Regions from separate parts of the Streptomyces sp. NPDC031418 genome, predicted to be linked through region 3. Evidence: riboswitches for the same ligand, from Rfam matches in the RefSeq annotation. Region 3 holds a riboswitch; each other region holds the start of a gene.
The links. Region 3 has a riboswitch for cobalamin ahead of ACZ5CZ_RS16290 (ribonucleoside-diphosphate reductase subunit alpha). Riboswitches for the same ligand answer to the same signal wherever they lie in the genome.
Positions count from the first base shown of each region.

Region 1: linked by a shared signal. The riboswitch ahead of nicT (Nickel transporter NicT) and the one ahead of ACZ5CZ_RS16290 (ribonucleoside-diphosphate reductase subunit alpha) in region 3 are both predicted to bind cobalamin.
Region 2: linked by a shared signal. The riboswitch ahead of ACZ5CZ_RS06825 (CbtB domain-containing protein) and the one ahead of ACZ5CZ_RS16290 (ribonucleoside-diphosphate reductase subunit alpha) in region 3 are both predicted to bind cobalamin.
Region 4: linked by a shared signal. The riboswitch ahead of ACZ5CZ_RS34110 (cobalamin biosynthesis protein) and the one ahead of ACZ5CZ_RS16290 (ribonucleoside-diphosphate reductase subunit alpha) in region 3 are both predicted to bind cobalamin.

Region 1 is NZ_JBVIJC010000009.1:328,103-331,750, reverse strand. It holds gene ACZ5CZ_RS15900 (glycoside hydrolase family 13 protein) at 1-1,269, opposite strand, end outside; gene ACZ5CZ_RS15895 (ArsR/SmtB family transcription factor) at 1,365-1,715, opposite strand; cobalamin riboswitch at 1,794-1,977, shown strand; gene nicT (Nickel transporter NicT) at 2,003-3,115, shown strand; gene ACZ5CZ_RS15885 (nucleoside hydrolase) at 3,136-3,648, opposite strand, start outside.
Region 2 is NZ_JBVIJC010000004.1:147,843-151,490, forward strand. It holds gene ACZ5CZ_RS06815 (SDR family oxidoreductase) at 1-96, shown strand, start outside; gene ACZ5CZ_RS06820 (CbtA family protein) at 499-1,251, opposite strand; gene ACZ5CZ_RS06825 (CbtB domain-containing protein) at 1,274-1,495, opposite strand; cobalamin riboswitch at 1,531-1,675, opposite strand; gene ACZ5CZ_RS06830 ((2Fe-2S) ferredoxin domain-containing protein) at 1,772-2,170, opposite strand; gene ACZ5CZ_RS06835 (purine-cytosine permease family protein) at 2,491-3,648, shown strand, end outside.
Region 3 is NZ_JBVIJC010000010.1:66,003-69,650, forward strand. It holds gene mctP (monocarboxylate uptake permease MctP) at 1-1,511, shown strand, start outside; cobalamin riboswitch at 1,682-1,806, shown strand; gene ACZ5CZ_RS16290 (ribonucleoside-diphosphate reductase subunit alpha) at 1,932-3,648, shown strand, end outside.
Region 4 is NZ_JBVIJC010000030.1:54,118-57,765, forward strand. It holds gene ACZ5CZ_RS34105 (cobyric acid synthase) at 1-1,159, opposite strand, end outside; gene ACZ5CZ_RS34110 (cobalamin biosynthesis protein) at 1,156-2,100, opposite strand; cobalamin riboswitch at 2,217-2,359, opposite strand; gene ACZ5CZ_RS34115 (hypothetical protein) at 2,506-2,733, opposite strand; gene ACZ5CZ_RS34120 (inorganic phosphate transporter) at 2,775-3,648, opposite strand, start outside.

The DNA.
Region 1 (3,648 bases), on a different contig from region 3:
GACATGGCCGGTCTGCTCCCAGATCGGGTCCTGGAGCACCTCGGCGGGCAGCTCGGCGGCCTCCGGCAGGCCCAGTTCCTCGCCCTGGTAGAGGTAGGCCGCACCGGGCAGCGCCAGCATCAGCAGGGTCGCGGCGCGGGCCCGGCGCAGTCCGGCCGCCGGGTCGATCGCGGGCGCGGTGCCGCCGGACAGCAGCCAGGCGCCGGGGTCGGTGCCGGGCGGCAGCATGAGCCGGGAGGCGTGCCGGACCACGTCGTGGTTGGAGAGCACCCAGGTGGCGGCGGCCCCGGCCGCGCGGGCGGTGGCCAGCTCCTCGGTGATCACCCGGCGCAGCTCCCCGGCGTCCCACCGGGCCTCCAGGTACTCGAAGTTGAAGGCCTGGCCCAGCTCGTCCGGGCGTGCGTACCGGGCCCGGCGGGCGCCCGGCACCCAGGCCTCGGCGACGGCGCAGCGCGGCGGGTGGTAGGCGTCGAAGACCTTGCGCCAGTCGCGGTAGGTCTCGTGCACCTCGTCCCGGTCCCAGTAGGGGTGGCTGCCCGGCTCCACCCGCAGCAGGGCCTCCTCGCCGGTCGCGCCGATACCGCCGATGTCCCGCAGCGGTTCGGAGAGGTCCTTGGCGAGGCCGTGGGCGACGTCGATGCGGAAGCCGTCGACGCCCCGGTCGGCCCAGAACCGCAGGGTGGCCCGGAAGTCGGCGCGTACGTCCTCGTGCTCCCAGTTCAGATCGGGCTGCTCTGCGGCGAAGAGGTGCAGGTACCAGGCGCCGTCGGGCACCCGCCGCCAGGCGCTGCCGCCGAACACGGACTGCCAGTCGGAGGGCGGCAGTTCGCCGCGCTCGCCCCGGCCGGGCCGGAAGACGTACCGGTCGCGGGCCGGTGAGCCGGGCCCGGCCCGCAGCGCCTCCTGGAACCAGGGATGCAGATGCGAGGTGTGGTTCGGCACGATGTCCACGACGACCTTCAGCCCGAGCCGGTGCGCCTTCGCGACCAGGGCGTCGAAGTCGTCCAGGGTGCCGAGCCGGGGGTCGACGTCCCGGTGGTCGGCGACGTCGTAGCCGCCGTCGGCGAGTTCGGAGGGGTAGAAGGGGCTGAGCCACAGGGCGTCCGCGCCCAGCTCGGCGAGATGCTCCAGGCGCTCGGTGATGCCGCGCAGATCACCGAGGCCGTCACCGTCGGCGTCGGCGAAGCTGCGCGGATAGACCTGGTAGATGACGGCCTGCCGCCACCAGTCGGGGTTCCGGGAGGAGAGGTCCGGCGAGGACTCTGCCATACGGGCCATACGGGCTCCCTTTCGGAAGGACGACAGGAGAGAGCCTGTCCACATTGCCCGGAAAAGCAACCTTCAGCGGCGAGGTGCGCCGCGTTTCACTCCCCGCAGTGCTCCAACAAGCCCCGCACCCGCTGGTCCACCACCCGGTAGCGGACCACCCGCCCCTCCTTCTCCCCCGCCACCACGCCCGCCGCACGCAGCAGCCGCAGCGCCTGGGAGACCGCCGGGTCGTTCATGCCCGTGGCGACGGCCAGGTCCGAGACGGCGAGCGGCCCGGTGTGGTGCAGGGCCAGCAGCAGGGCGAGCCGGTTGGGATCGGCGAGCAGCGAGAAGCGGTCGGCCCAGGCGCGCAGACGGCCCGCGTCGCCGATGGCGGCGATCGCGTCGCACACCCGGTGGCCGTCGATGGTGCGACGGTCGGCGCGGTCGGCAGGCACGAGATGCATGCCCACATCCTCGCAGGCCGGTATGTGATCTTGAATACCTGCCCGGTTGTGCAGCTATGCAGGAGATGGTCGGGCCCCCTACGGTGGGCGGGCCGTGGTGCTCGGGAAGTCGATGAGAGATCGACGCGGCCCTCGCCACTGTGATCGGGGAGTTCCCGTCCCGTCCGGCATCCGCCGGGCCACTGGTCGTACGACCGGGAAGGCAGGGGCGACGAACGCACGACCCGTAAGCCAGGAGACCGGCCACGGCACTGATGAAGGATCCACGAGGTGCTGGAGCTGACCGTATGAACCTGCCCGGAACCACCCTGCCCGCGTCCGACAAGGCGGCCTTCCGCTGGCAGCGCGAGGACACGGTCAGGACGGCCGGACTGCTCGCGGTGATCGTCGCCCTGCACGTCGTCGCCTTCGGCATCCTCTTCCTGCTCGTCGCCCCCGGGCACTACAAGGTGGGCCGGGACGTCTTCGGCGTCGGTCTCGGCATCACCGCCTACACCCTCGGCATGCGGCACGCCTTCGACGCCGACCACATCGCCGCGATCGACAACACCACCCGCAAGCTGATGGCCGACGGCAAGCGGCCGGTGTCGGTGGGCTTCTGGTTCGCCCTCGGCCACTCCAGCGTGGTGGTGCTGCTGGCGCTGCTCATCGCCGGCGGCACCCGGTTGGCGGGCACGGTGACCAGCGAGAAGTCCACCACCCACCAGGTGCTCGGCTTCATGGGTACGACGGTCGCCGGCGCCTTCCTCTACCTGATCGCGGCCCTCAACCTGGTCGCCCTGCTGGGCATCCTGCGGGTCTTCCGGTCGATGCGCGCGGGCACCTTCGACGAGCGGGAGCTGGAACGGCAGCTGGACTCGCGCGGGTTCATGAACCGCTTCCTCGGCCGGCTGACCAGGTCCGTCTCCCGCCCCGGCCAGATGTACCCGGTGGGCTTCCTGTTCGGCCTCGGCTTCGAGACGGCCACCGAGGTCACGCTGATGGTGATGGCGGGCTCGGGCGCGGCCGCGGGCCTGCCCTGGTACGCGATCCTGTGCCTGCCGCTGCTCTTCACCGCCGGGATGTGCCTGTTCGACACGCTCGACGGCACGTTCATGAACTTCGCCTACCAGTGGGCGTTCTCGCACCCGGTCCGCAAGGTGTTCTACAACCTCACCATCACCGGGCTGTCCATCGCCGTCGCCTTCTTCATCGGCACGATCGAGCTGGTGGGCGTGGTCCACGACAAGCTGGACCTGCGCGACTCCGTCACCGGCTGGATCGCCGGGGTGAACCTGGACAGCGCCGGTTACGTCATCGTCGGCCTGTTCGTGGTGGTGTGGGCGGCGGCGCTGGCGTACTGGAGGTTCGCGCGGGTGGAGGAACGCTGGACGGCGCGCGCCTCCACCCTGTCCGACTAGGGCCCTCTTAAAAGGAGGCCCTAGCGTTCGACCGTCTCCAGGTACAGCTTCACGAACCGGTCCACGTCGACGTCCAACGCCACGTCCACCAGGGCCTGTTCGCGGGCCTCACCGTGGATCTCGGACTCGCCCGGCCGGGGCCGGCGGTCCACGATGGTCTGGCCGCGGCCCGGGCCGGGGGCCAGGGAGACCTCCACCGGGAGGCGGCGGGTGACGATGCCCTGCGGGTCGGCGACCGCGCACACCGCGCCCGCGTCGCCGAGGCCGCCCGCCTCCTCCGCCTCCGGCTCCTCGCCCTGCGTGGTCGGCCGGTGCGCGAGCAGCTCGCCGGCCAGCCGGGTGCCGGGCTCGCTGCTGGCGCGCAGCCGGTGCACGTCCGGGGTGTCCACCACCACCCGCATGAAGACGTCCAGGCCGTACATGGTGATCGGTACCCCGGCGGTGAGCAGGATCGCCGCCGCCTCCGGGTCGTGCCAGACGTTGAACTCGGCGACCGGTGTGGCGTTCCCGGTGGCGACCGCCCCGCCCATGAA
Region 2 (3,648 bases), on a different contig from region 3:
GGCGAGATGTACACCGACTCCGGCGACTTGCACCGCCTGATCGGCCGCCCGCCCCTGACCCTGGCCGAGGCACTCGCGGCCGCCCTGCATCACTGAGACGCCCGTAGGTGTGAAGCCCCGTCGTCGCGGTATCACGCCCGCGACACCGCGAGTTCGGCCCTCATCCGGGAGGTGAAGGTGGTCTTCGGCCAGCGGACGCCCGACCCGGTGTGTGTGCCGCTCCTGCACCATCCGGTGAACGCCGTCACCAGCGGCGTCTGGCGGGTGCGCGCCGGCGCGCGGTCAGCCGTGGCGAAGGTGGTCTCCGGCGCCGGGCATGCCGAGGGATCGTGGTCGCTGACGGCCGGGTATCCCCACTCGGCCGTCAGCACCGTGGTTCAGGACGTCGTACCCCGGTGTCGGCGCAGGAGCGCAGCCAACTCGCAGCGCAGGCGGTGTCCGGGGAACGCCAGAGGGCCCTCGGATGGTTCCGAAGGGCCCTCTGGCGTCCGGAAGGAATCAGTGCGCGGCCGGAACCGGGCGGCTGCTCGCGGCCGTTGCCGGCTTGGGGTTCAGCAGGCGCTGCGCCAGTTCACCGAAGAGCAGGCCGAAACCTGTCCACAGGCTCAGCTGGATCGCCAGGGCCGAGAGCCGGAACCGCCACAGCAAGGTGGCCGGGAAGTCCCTCGGCACCTCGTTGGTGGCGGGCAGGAACTGGTAGGCCAGGCCGACGGCGACGGCGAAGGCGGCCACCGCGACCACCGTCGCCCACCAGGTGCCCAGGCCGGGCGCCAGGCGCTTGCCCAGGAGGGTGGCGGCGACCGCGAGGAGGACGCTGAGCAGCATCATCAGGAAGTACAGGGTGGTCCGCTTGCCGATGGTGTCGGGGTCACCGACCGACGGCGGATTGGCCGGGTACTTCAGGAACGGGACGACGTACACCGCGAGCAGCGCGCAGCCGGACAGCAGCAGCGCGGTCGCCCGCGGCCCGAACCGGCCGACACGGCCGAGCGCGAAGCAGTAGGCGAGCGCGGCGATGCCACCGAAGGAGACCCCGTACACGAGGACGCCGGTGGCGAGGCCCGCCGTGGACTGCAGGGAGCGGGAGACGACCTCCCTCTCGTGCTCGTGGGAGTGCGCCGCCTCGAAGCTGATCGCCTTGTCGACGTTCGGCTCACCGAGGAGGTAGGCGACGACGAGGGCGAGCACGCCGGCCGCGAGGCCGGCGAGCATGCCCCGCACGAGGAGGTTTCTTACCGTTGCGGAGTTCATGGGAGTCGGGGCGTCCCTCGCGTCAGTGGCAGGGAAAGCCCAGCAGGTGGCGGGCGTCGTGCACCCACTCGTGGACGTCCGTGCCGTTGAACACGGAGGTGGCGCCCTGCTCGGCGCCGACGAAGTACAGCAGGACCAGCATCAGGATGCCGAAGAAGACCGCCCAGGGAGCTATCGCCTTCAGCGGCAGCGTGGCGGGGATGGCGGGAGTGGTGGCTGTCGGCTGAGCGACGGTCTGCGCCATGGCAGAACCTCCTCTGGGAGTTCGCGTCCCATCTCGGTGGTGCACTGGACGACGGCCACGGGTCTGACTCACCGGACACCCCGCGGTGTCCGGCATACAGTGGCGCGACCGTGCCGGATTCCCACCGGCTTCCGTCTCGCCGTCGTCGATATCGGACAGACCGTACCGCGTGCCACCAGCACGGCCAAGACCGCCTCATCCTGGCGTGATCTTCTTCTCGCACCGGGTGCGGGGCGTAACGGACTTCCTGGGAAAAGGGGTTCGACGGGCCTCGGTTCAGGGAGCCGCGGTGCGCCGCGGTGGGGTGAAGGCGTACAGGTCGAGGATGTCCGGCAGTGGCGCCACGCCTGGACCACCGGCACGGACCCAGGTGACGATGTCCTCGGTCGCGTCGGGGTCGTTGACGAGCCCTAGCCAGACCGGCCGGGCACCGGCGGCACGGCCCGCGGCAGATGGCTGTACGACGATGACGTTGGCCTGATCGCACACGTCGAGGCACTCCGAGATGCGCACCGGCACCTCCGCCCGCAGTCGCGCGGTCTGCGCGGCGTGATCCACTCCGGTCACCTTGGGGCTCCCGCAGCAGCAGTCCCGGCACACGACGACCCGGCACGGCACCGGTTCGCCCACCTGCACGGCCTGGGCCGATGTCGCTTCCGACGGCGTCTCCGGCATGGCACACCCCTCCGGTCGCCTGTTGTCACGGTCATGATCTCATCGAGCGAGGCCGGCCCGTGAGGAGTGGTGTCGCGTCACCGGGTCTGGACCAACGCCGCGCGGCAGCAGGTGAGTTCTCGGAAACTTCGCGTTCACGATGGCGAGCACCGACAGTAACAGCCGCTTTCTAGCGTGACCGGCCGTGGGATCAGAGTCGTGTACACGACGGCCGAACGGTACGCATGACGGTCCGTCAGCTCCCCCGTCCTGCCGATGACGCCAAGCGGGGCTTTCCCTCCCACAGAGGCACCCGCACCAGCAGCATCGGGAGGCGCGGCATGAGCACCACCGAGTCACGCACGCAAACGGCAGACGCGCCGAAGGCCGCCGCCGACCAGGCGGTCAGGGAGACACTGGAGGACTACACCCTCCGTTTCGCTCCGCGCAGTTACCGCCGTTGGACCCCCATGGTCGTGGCGACCACCGCCCTGGGCGGCATCGCCTACATGGCCGACTTCTCCATCGGCGCCGGCATCGGCCTGGCGCACGGCACCGGCAACGCGCTCGTGGCCATCGCGGTGGCTGCCGTGGTCATCTTCGTCACCGGCTTCCCGCTCGCCTATTACGGCGCCCGCTACAACATCGACCTCGACCTCATCACCCGCGGCTCGGGCTTCGGGTACTACGGCTCGGTCCTCACCAGCGTCATCTTCGCCAGCTTCACCTTCATCTTCTTCGCCCTCGAAGGCTCGATCATGGCCCAGGGTCTCAAACTCGGCTTGGGGCTGCCCCTGTGGCTGGGCTACCTGGTCTCCACGCTCATGGTCATCCCGCTGGTGATCTACGGCATGAAGGCGCTCAGCAAGCTCCAGGTGTGGACCACCCCTATCTGGCTGCTGCTGATGGTCGGCCCGCTGGTCTACCTGATCGCCACCGACCCCGGCACCGTCGACCGCTTCCTCGCCTACACCGGCACGGACGGCGACGGCGGCGTCAACACGGCCTCGGTCCTGCTGGGCGCCGGTGTCTGCCTCTCGCTCATCGCCCAGATAGGCGAGCAGATCGACTACCTGCGCTTCATGCCGCCCAAGACCGAGAGCAACAGGCGCACCTGGTGGACGGCCGTCGTCATGGCGGGCCCCGGCTGGGTGGTGCTCGGCGCGCTGAAGCAGGCCATCGGCGTCTTCCTCGCGGTGTACATCCTCGCCAAGGTCGGCCCGGCTGCCGCGACCGAGCCCATCCAGCAGTTCCGCGGCGCCTTCGACGCGATGATGCCCTCCTGGATGGTCGTCCCGCTCGCCGTGGCGCTGGTGGTCATCAGCCAGATCAAGATCAATGTCACGAACGCCTACTCCGGCTCGCTCGCCTGGACGAACTCCTTCACCCGCCTCACCAGGCACTACCCCGGCCGCATGGTCTTCGTCCTGGCCAACCTGGGCTTCGCGCTCGTCCTGATGGAAGCGGACATGTTCAGCTTCCTCAACAGCATCCTGGGC
Region 3 (3,648 bases):
ACGAGTGGGGCCTCGGCGGCCGGTCGTTCGGCACCTGGATCACCTGGTTCCTGCTCGGCGGTGACATCTACACCGCGTACACCTTCGTCGCCGTACCGGCGGCGGTCTACGCGGCGGGCGCGTCCGGCTTCTTCGCGGTGCCGTACACGGTCATCGTCTACCCGCTGATCTTCACCTTCCTGCCGCGCCTGTGGTCGGTCTCGCATCGCCACGGCTATGTCACCACCTCGGACTTCGTGCGCGGCCGGTTCGGTTCCAAGGGCCTGTCGCTCGCGGTGGCGGTCACCGGCATCCTGGCGACCATGCCGTACATCGCGCTCCAGCTGGTGGGCATCCAGGCGGTGCTGGACGTGATGGGCATCGGCGGCGGCGAGAACACCAACTGGTTCGTGAAGGACCTGCCGCTGCTGATCGCCTTCGGTGTGCTGGCGGCCTACACCTACTCCTCCGGTCTGCGGGCGCCCGCGCTGATCTCGTTCGTCAAGGACACGCTGATCTACATCGTCATCGCGGTGGCGATCATCTACATCCCGATCAAGCTGGGCGGGTTCGACGACGTCTTCGCCAAGGCGACCCACGCGCTCAGCCAGGTCAACCCGGCCACCGGCAAGCCGCGCGGCGCCATCGCCCCGCCGGAGGCGGGCCAGTGGACGTACGCCACGCTGGCGTTCGGCTCCGCCCTGGCCCTGTTCATGTATCCGCACTCGGTCACCGCGACGCTCTCCTCCAAGAGCCGTGACGTGATCCGCCGCAACACCGCGATCCTGCCGCTGTACTCCCTGATGCTGGCCTTCCTGGCGCTGCTGGGCTTCATGGCGATCGCGGCCGGGGTGAAGGTCACCAACGGGCAGCTGGCGATCCCGCAGCTGTTCGAGGACATGTTCCCGGACTGGTTCACGGGCGTCGCCTTCGCGGCGATCGGCATCGGCGCGCTGGTCCCGGCGGCCATCATGTCCATCGCGGCCGCCAACCTCTTCACCCGCAACATCTACAAGGACTTCATCAAGCCGGACGCCACGCCGGCGCAGGAGACCCGGGTCTCCAAGCTGGTGTCCCTGCTGGTGAAGGTGGGCGCGCTGGTCTTCGTCCTGACCATGGACAAGACGGTCGCCATCAACTTCCAGCTGCTGGGCGGCATCTGGATCGTGCAGACCTTCCCGGCGATGGTCGGCGGCCTGTTCACCCGCTGGTTCCACCGCTGGGCGCTGCTGGCCGGCTGGGCGGTCGGCATGGTGTACGGCACGGTCGCCGCGTACGGTGTCGCCTCGCCGACCCAGGCGCACTTCGGCGGCTCGGCCAAGGAGATCCCCGGCATCGGCCAGATCGGCTACATCGGCCTCACGGCGTTCCTGCTCAACGCCGCGGTCACCGTGGTCCTGACCCTCGTCCTGAAGGCCCTGAAGGCCCCCGAGGGCGTCGACGAGACCAGCCCCGAGGACTACACGGCCGACGCCGGTGACCCGGGCGTCCAGGCGGAGCTCCCGCCGGCCACCGCGGGCGCCGGTCACTGAGCGCCTCGTACGACGGGCCGCCGGAGCGCATCCGGCGGCCCGTCGCCGTACCCGGGACCGGAATCCGCCGCCGGAGCGGCCCGACATCGCCCGGCCGGCCCAGGAGTTGACGCTCCGGCACCGGTGCGACACAACATCTGGGGGTGACACCGCACCCCGGCACTAGATGTATGCTCATGCTCGCTGTCGCCGCAGGGGAATCCGGTGCGAATCCGGAACTGTCCCGCAACGGTGTACTTGCGTGTGTCCGCACGCCTGTTCCAGTCCGAGGACCTGCCGACAGCGCGCCCGGCCGTCCGGTCCGGGTGCCCTGAGACGTCCGGGCCTCGTGGAGTGGGCCGGTGGACGCGACGCCGTGCGCGCTCGTGGCTGCCCCCTGCCCTCCGCCGGGCCCCCGTGCCGAGCGAGGGAGAGCCCCACGTGACCATCGCGCCAGCAGATCCGGCTTCAGCGAGCGGACCGGAGACCGACGGTCCCGGTACCGCGCTGCTGCGGACCCTGACCGAGCTGACCGCCGACCTCCCCGACGCCGACCCGGGCCGGGTCGCCGCCGCCGCGCTGCGCGGCCGCTCCGCGCGGGCCGACGAGGCGGAGCTGCGCGAGCTGGCCACGGAGGCGGCCGCCGGCCTCATCTCCGAGGACCCCGCCTACTCCAGGCTGGCCGCCCGGCTGCTCACCCTCACCATCCGGGACGAGGCCGCCTCGCAGGGCGTGACCTCGTTCACCGAGTCGGTCGCCGTCGGCCACCGCGAGGGCCTCGTCGCCGACCGAACCGCCGCGTTCGTCGCGCAGCACGCCGAGCGGCTGGACGCGCTGGTCGACCGGGACGCCGACGACCGCTTCGGCTACTTCGGCCTGCGCACCCTGCACAGCCGCTATCTGCTGCGGCACCCGATCACCCGCAAGGTGATCGAGACGCCCCAGTTCTTCATGCTGCGGGTGGCGAGCGGGCTGGCCGAGGACGACACCGTCCGCTCGGTGGACGAGGTCGCCGCCCTCTACAAGCTCATGAGCCGCCTCGACTACCTGCCCTCCTCCCCCACCCTGTTCAACTCCGGCACCCGGCACCCGCAGATGTCGTCCTGCTATCTGCTGGACTCCCCGCTGGACGAGCTGGACTCCATCTACGACCGCTACCACCAGGTCGCCCGGCTCTCGAAGCACGCCGGCGGCATCGGTCTGTCGTACTCCCGGATCCGGTCCCGCGGCTCGCTGATCCGGGGCACCAACGGGCACTCCAACGGCATCGTGCCGTTCCTGAAGACCCTGGACGCCTCGGTCGCCGCGGTGAACCAGGGCGGCCGGCGCAAGGGTGCCGCCGCCGTCTACCTGGAGACCTGGCACTCCGACATCGAGGAGTTCCTGGAGCTGCGGGACAACACCGGTGAGGACGCCCGCCGTACGCACAACCTGAACCTCGCGCACTGGATCCCGGACGAGTTCATGCGCCGGGTCAACGCCGACGAGCAGTGGTCGCTGTTCTCCCCGGCGGACGTGCCCGAGCTGGTCGACCTGTGGGGCGCCGACTTCGACGCCGCCTACCGCAAGGCCGAGCAGGCGGGTCTGGCGAAGAAGACCATCCCGGCCCGTGAGCTGTACGGCCGGATGATGCGCACCCTCGCGCAGACCGGCAACGGCTGGATGACCTTCAAGGACGCCGCCAACCGCACCGCCAACCAGACCGCCCTGCCGGGCCATGTCGTGCACTCCTCCAACCTCTGCACGGAGATCCTGGAGGTCACCGACGACGGCGAGACGGCGGTCTGCAACCTGGGGTCGGTCAACCTCGGCGCCTTCGTGCGCGACGGGGACATCGACTGGGAGCGGCTGGACGAGACGGTCCGCACGGCCGTCACCTTCCTCGACCGGGTCGTGGACATCAACTTCTACCCGACCGAGCAGGCGGGGCGGTCGAACGCCAAGTGGCGTCCGGTCGGCCTGGGCGCGATGGGCCTCCAGGACGTCTTCTTCAAGCTGCGGCTGCCCTTCGACTCGCCCGAGGCCACGGCGCTCTCCACCCGGATCGCCGAGCGCATCATGCTCGCCGCGTACGAGGCCTCCGCCGACCTCGCCGAGCGCAACGGCCCGCTGCCGGCCTGGGAGAAGACCCGTACCGCGCAGGGCGTGCTGCACCCGG
Region 4 (3,648 bases), on a different contig from region 3:
CGTGCCCGCTGGGCCGGGTGAGGGTCTTCTCGCGGGCGAACCGCACCCGTACGGGCAGGAGTCCGAGGCCGTCCACCTGTCCCGTGCGGCTCTCGACCTCGTCCTCGATGTGCGCGCCGAGGATCTGGAAGCCGCCGCAGATGCCGAGGATCGGGCGTTCCTCGGCGGCCCTGCGCACGAGGGCGTCGGCGAGCCCGCGCTCGCGCAGCCACTCCAGCGCGCGCACGGTGCCGCGGGTGCCCGGGATCACCACGAGGTCGGCGTCGGCCAGCTCCTCGGGGCGGTCCACGAACCGCACCACCACGCCCGGTTCGGCGGCCAGCGCGTCCACGTCGGTGAAGTTGGACATCAGCGGGATCGCGCACACGGCGACCCGCAGCACGTCCGCGCCGAGCGGGGGAGTGACGGTGGACTCGCGGACCGTGCCCCGCAGGGACACCCGCAGCCCGTCCTCCTCGTCGATGCCGAGCCCGTGCCGGAAGGGCAGCACGCCGTACGTGCGCCGCCCGGTGAGGCCGTGCAGCATGTCCAGGCCGGGCTCCAGCAGGGAGACGTCCCCGCGGAACTTGTTGACCAGGAACCCGGCGACCAGTTCCTGGTCCTCGGGGGACAGCAGGGCGACCGTGCCGAAGAAGGAGGCGAAGACGCCCCCGCGGTCGATGTCCCCGACCACCAGCACGGGCAGCCGCGCGTTGCGGGCGATGCCCATGTTCACGATGTCGGTCCGGCGCAGGTTGATCTCCGCCGGGCTGCCCGCCCCCTCACAGATCACCGCGTCATACGTGCCCCGCAACTCGGCCAGGCAGTCCAGCACCGTGCCGAGCAGCTTCTGCTGCCGGCCGCCGTGGTAGCCGCGGGCGCTCAGTTCGCCGACGGGCTTGCCCATCAGCACCACCTGGCTGCTCTGTTCGCCGCCCGGCTTCAGCAGCACCGGGTTCATCAGCGCGGTCGGTTCGGTCCGGCAGGCCTGGGCCTGCATGGCCTGGGCCCGTCCGATCTCCGCGCCCTCCCGGGTGACGAAGGAGTTGAGGGACATGTTCTGCGCCTTGAACGGCGCGACCTTCACGCCCTGGCGCACCAGCCACCGGCAGATTCCGGCCGTCACGACGCTCTTGCCCGCGTCGGAGGTGGTGCCGGCGACGAGGAGACCACCGTTCACTTCCCGCGTCCCTTCACGATGAGGCGCGCGGCGGCCGTGACGCCGAGCGCGAGGAGGCCGACCCGGCGGGAGAGCCGTACGGCCCGGTCGATGTCGGTGACCCGGACCGCCCGTCCCGCGCCGCCGTTGAGCACGGGCCGGTGCTCGACCCGGCCGCCGTAGGAGAGGGTGCCGCCCAGCCGGACCCCGAGGGCGCCCGCGAAGGACGCCTCCACCGGGCCCGCGTTGGGGCTCGGGTGGCGGTGGGCGTCGGCCCGCCAGGCGCGCAGGGCACCGCGCGGATCGGGTCCGGCCGCGGCGGCGAGTACGGCGGTCAGCCGGGCGCCGGGCCAGCCGGCCACGTCGTCGAGGCGGGCGGAGGCCCAGCCGAAGCGCCGGTACCGGGGCGACGTGTGACCGACCATCGCGTCGAGGGTGTTGACCGCCCGGAACCCGAGCAGCCCGGGCACGCCGGCCACGGCGCCCCAGACCAGGGCGCCCACGACGGCGTCGGAGGTGTTCTCGGCGACCGACTCGACCACGGCCCGGGCTATCCCGTCGGCGTCCAGCGCCTGCGGGTCCCGGCCGCACAGGTGCGGCAGCCGCGCGCGGGCCGCCTCGACGTCGCCGCGCTCCAGGGCGCGCCCGATGGTGCGGGCCTCCCGGGCGAGCGAGGTGCCGCCGACGACCGACCAGGTGGCGGCGGCGGTCAGTGCGACGGAGAGGGCGCGGGAGGGGCGTACGGCGCGTGCGGCCGCCGTGCCGAGGGCGACGGCGCCACCGGCGCACACGACGGTGTGCAGGGCGCCCCAGCCGCGGTGGTCGTGCCACAACGCGCCTTCCACGGCCGCGGCGGCCCGTCCGAACGCGGCGACCGGATGGCCGCGGCGCGGATCGCCGAGGAGCAGGTCCCCGAGAAGGCCGGCGGCGGCGCCGTACGCGTAGCTGCGATCGGCACCCATCGGCTCAGCCGGCCGTCGGATCGGCAGCGGCCCCGGTACGGGTCCTGGTGCTCGGCCTTGTCCATCGGCAGCCCGGCATGGCGATCTATGTCCTCACTCAGGGTGTCCGCGCCCTGGTTCGACGAGATTCGGCGGTGAGAGTTCCTGGCTCCCGGGGTGTTCTTCCCCGGTGACAGTGGCGGGACCGCGCCGGATTCGCACCGGCTTCCTCTTCTGCCGCCGTACTTGGCCCGGGCAGTCCACCACGCGCCCGGAACGGCCGTCAACTCGCTGTTGACCTGCATGGGGAGAGTGTGCCGATCCCCACATTGGGGGGTGGGAGGGGAGCGGGAGACACGGCGGGAGAGGGCATGAAAAAGGCTCCCCTCCGCGGTGCGGGGAGGGGAGCCTTCGGAAGGTCCGCGGTCAGGCCTTGGCGACGATCAGGTAGATCCCGTACGCCACCGCCGCCGCGCAGGCCGCGAAGCTCAGGTAGGCGCCGGTGACGGCGAGGGCGGCGGAGTCGCCCTGCGCGGTGGCCCGCTCGCGGTGGGCCAGGCCCTTGATGCCGAGGCTGAACAGGGCCACCAGGCCCACGGTGACCACGAGGCTGACGCCGAAGACGGAGCCGATGGCCGCCCAGTCGATCTTCATGGGGTTGCTTCCTTCGGTAACCGGTAACCGGGGTGACCGGGTCAGACGGTGGCGGCCGGCGGAACCGCCGGGGCGACCGGGGTGGGCTCGGCGGCGGGGGACGCGATGGTGGCCGTCAGGTCCTCGGTGATCTGGCCCGCCGGGGGCGGGGTCACGGCGGCGATGGCGGTGGTCACCACGCCGGCCGGCTCACCGGTCTCCTCGACCACGTTGGTGTGGTCGACGACCTCGCGGCGGGAGATCTTCCAGATGGCGGCGCTCGAGGCGACCAGGAAGACGGCGACGGCGGCGGTGCCCCAGTCGCCCAGCTCCGTGACGGCCTCGGCACCCGCGCCGACCAGCGCGGCGGCCGGCAGGGTCAGCACCCAGGCCACGGCCATCCGGGTCGCGGTGGACCAGCGGACCACTCCGCCCTTGCGGCCGAGGCCCGCGCCCATCACCGAGCCGGAGACGACATGCGTGGTGGAGAGGGAGAAGCCGAGGTGCGAGGAGGTCAGGATGGCGGTGGCGGCGCTGGTCTGCGCGGCGAAGCCCTGGCGCGGCTCCAGCTCGGTCAGGCCCGTGCCCATGGTGCGGATGATGCGCCAGCCGCCGATGTAGGTGCCGAGCGCGATGGCCAGGCCCGCGGAGAGGATCACCCAGACCGGCGGGTTGGAGCCGGGGGCGAGGGAGCCGCCCGCGACCAGCGCGAGGGTGATGACGCCCATGGTCTTCTGCGCGTCGTTGGTGCCGTGGGCGAGGGAGACCAGGCCGGCGGAGGCGATCTGGCCGGCGCGGTAGCCCTTGCGGGTGGCCTGGCTGTCGTCGCCGCCGCCGACGCCGTAGGAGAAGCGGGTCGCCAGCATCGAGGCGAGGCCCGCCACGACCGGGGCGGCGACCGCCGGGAGGATCACCTTGGTGACCAGGACGTCACCG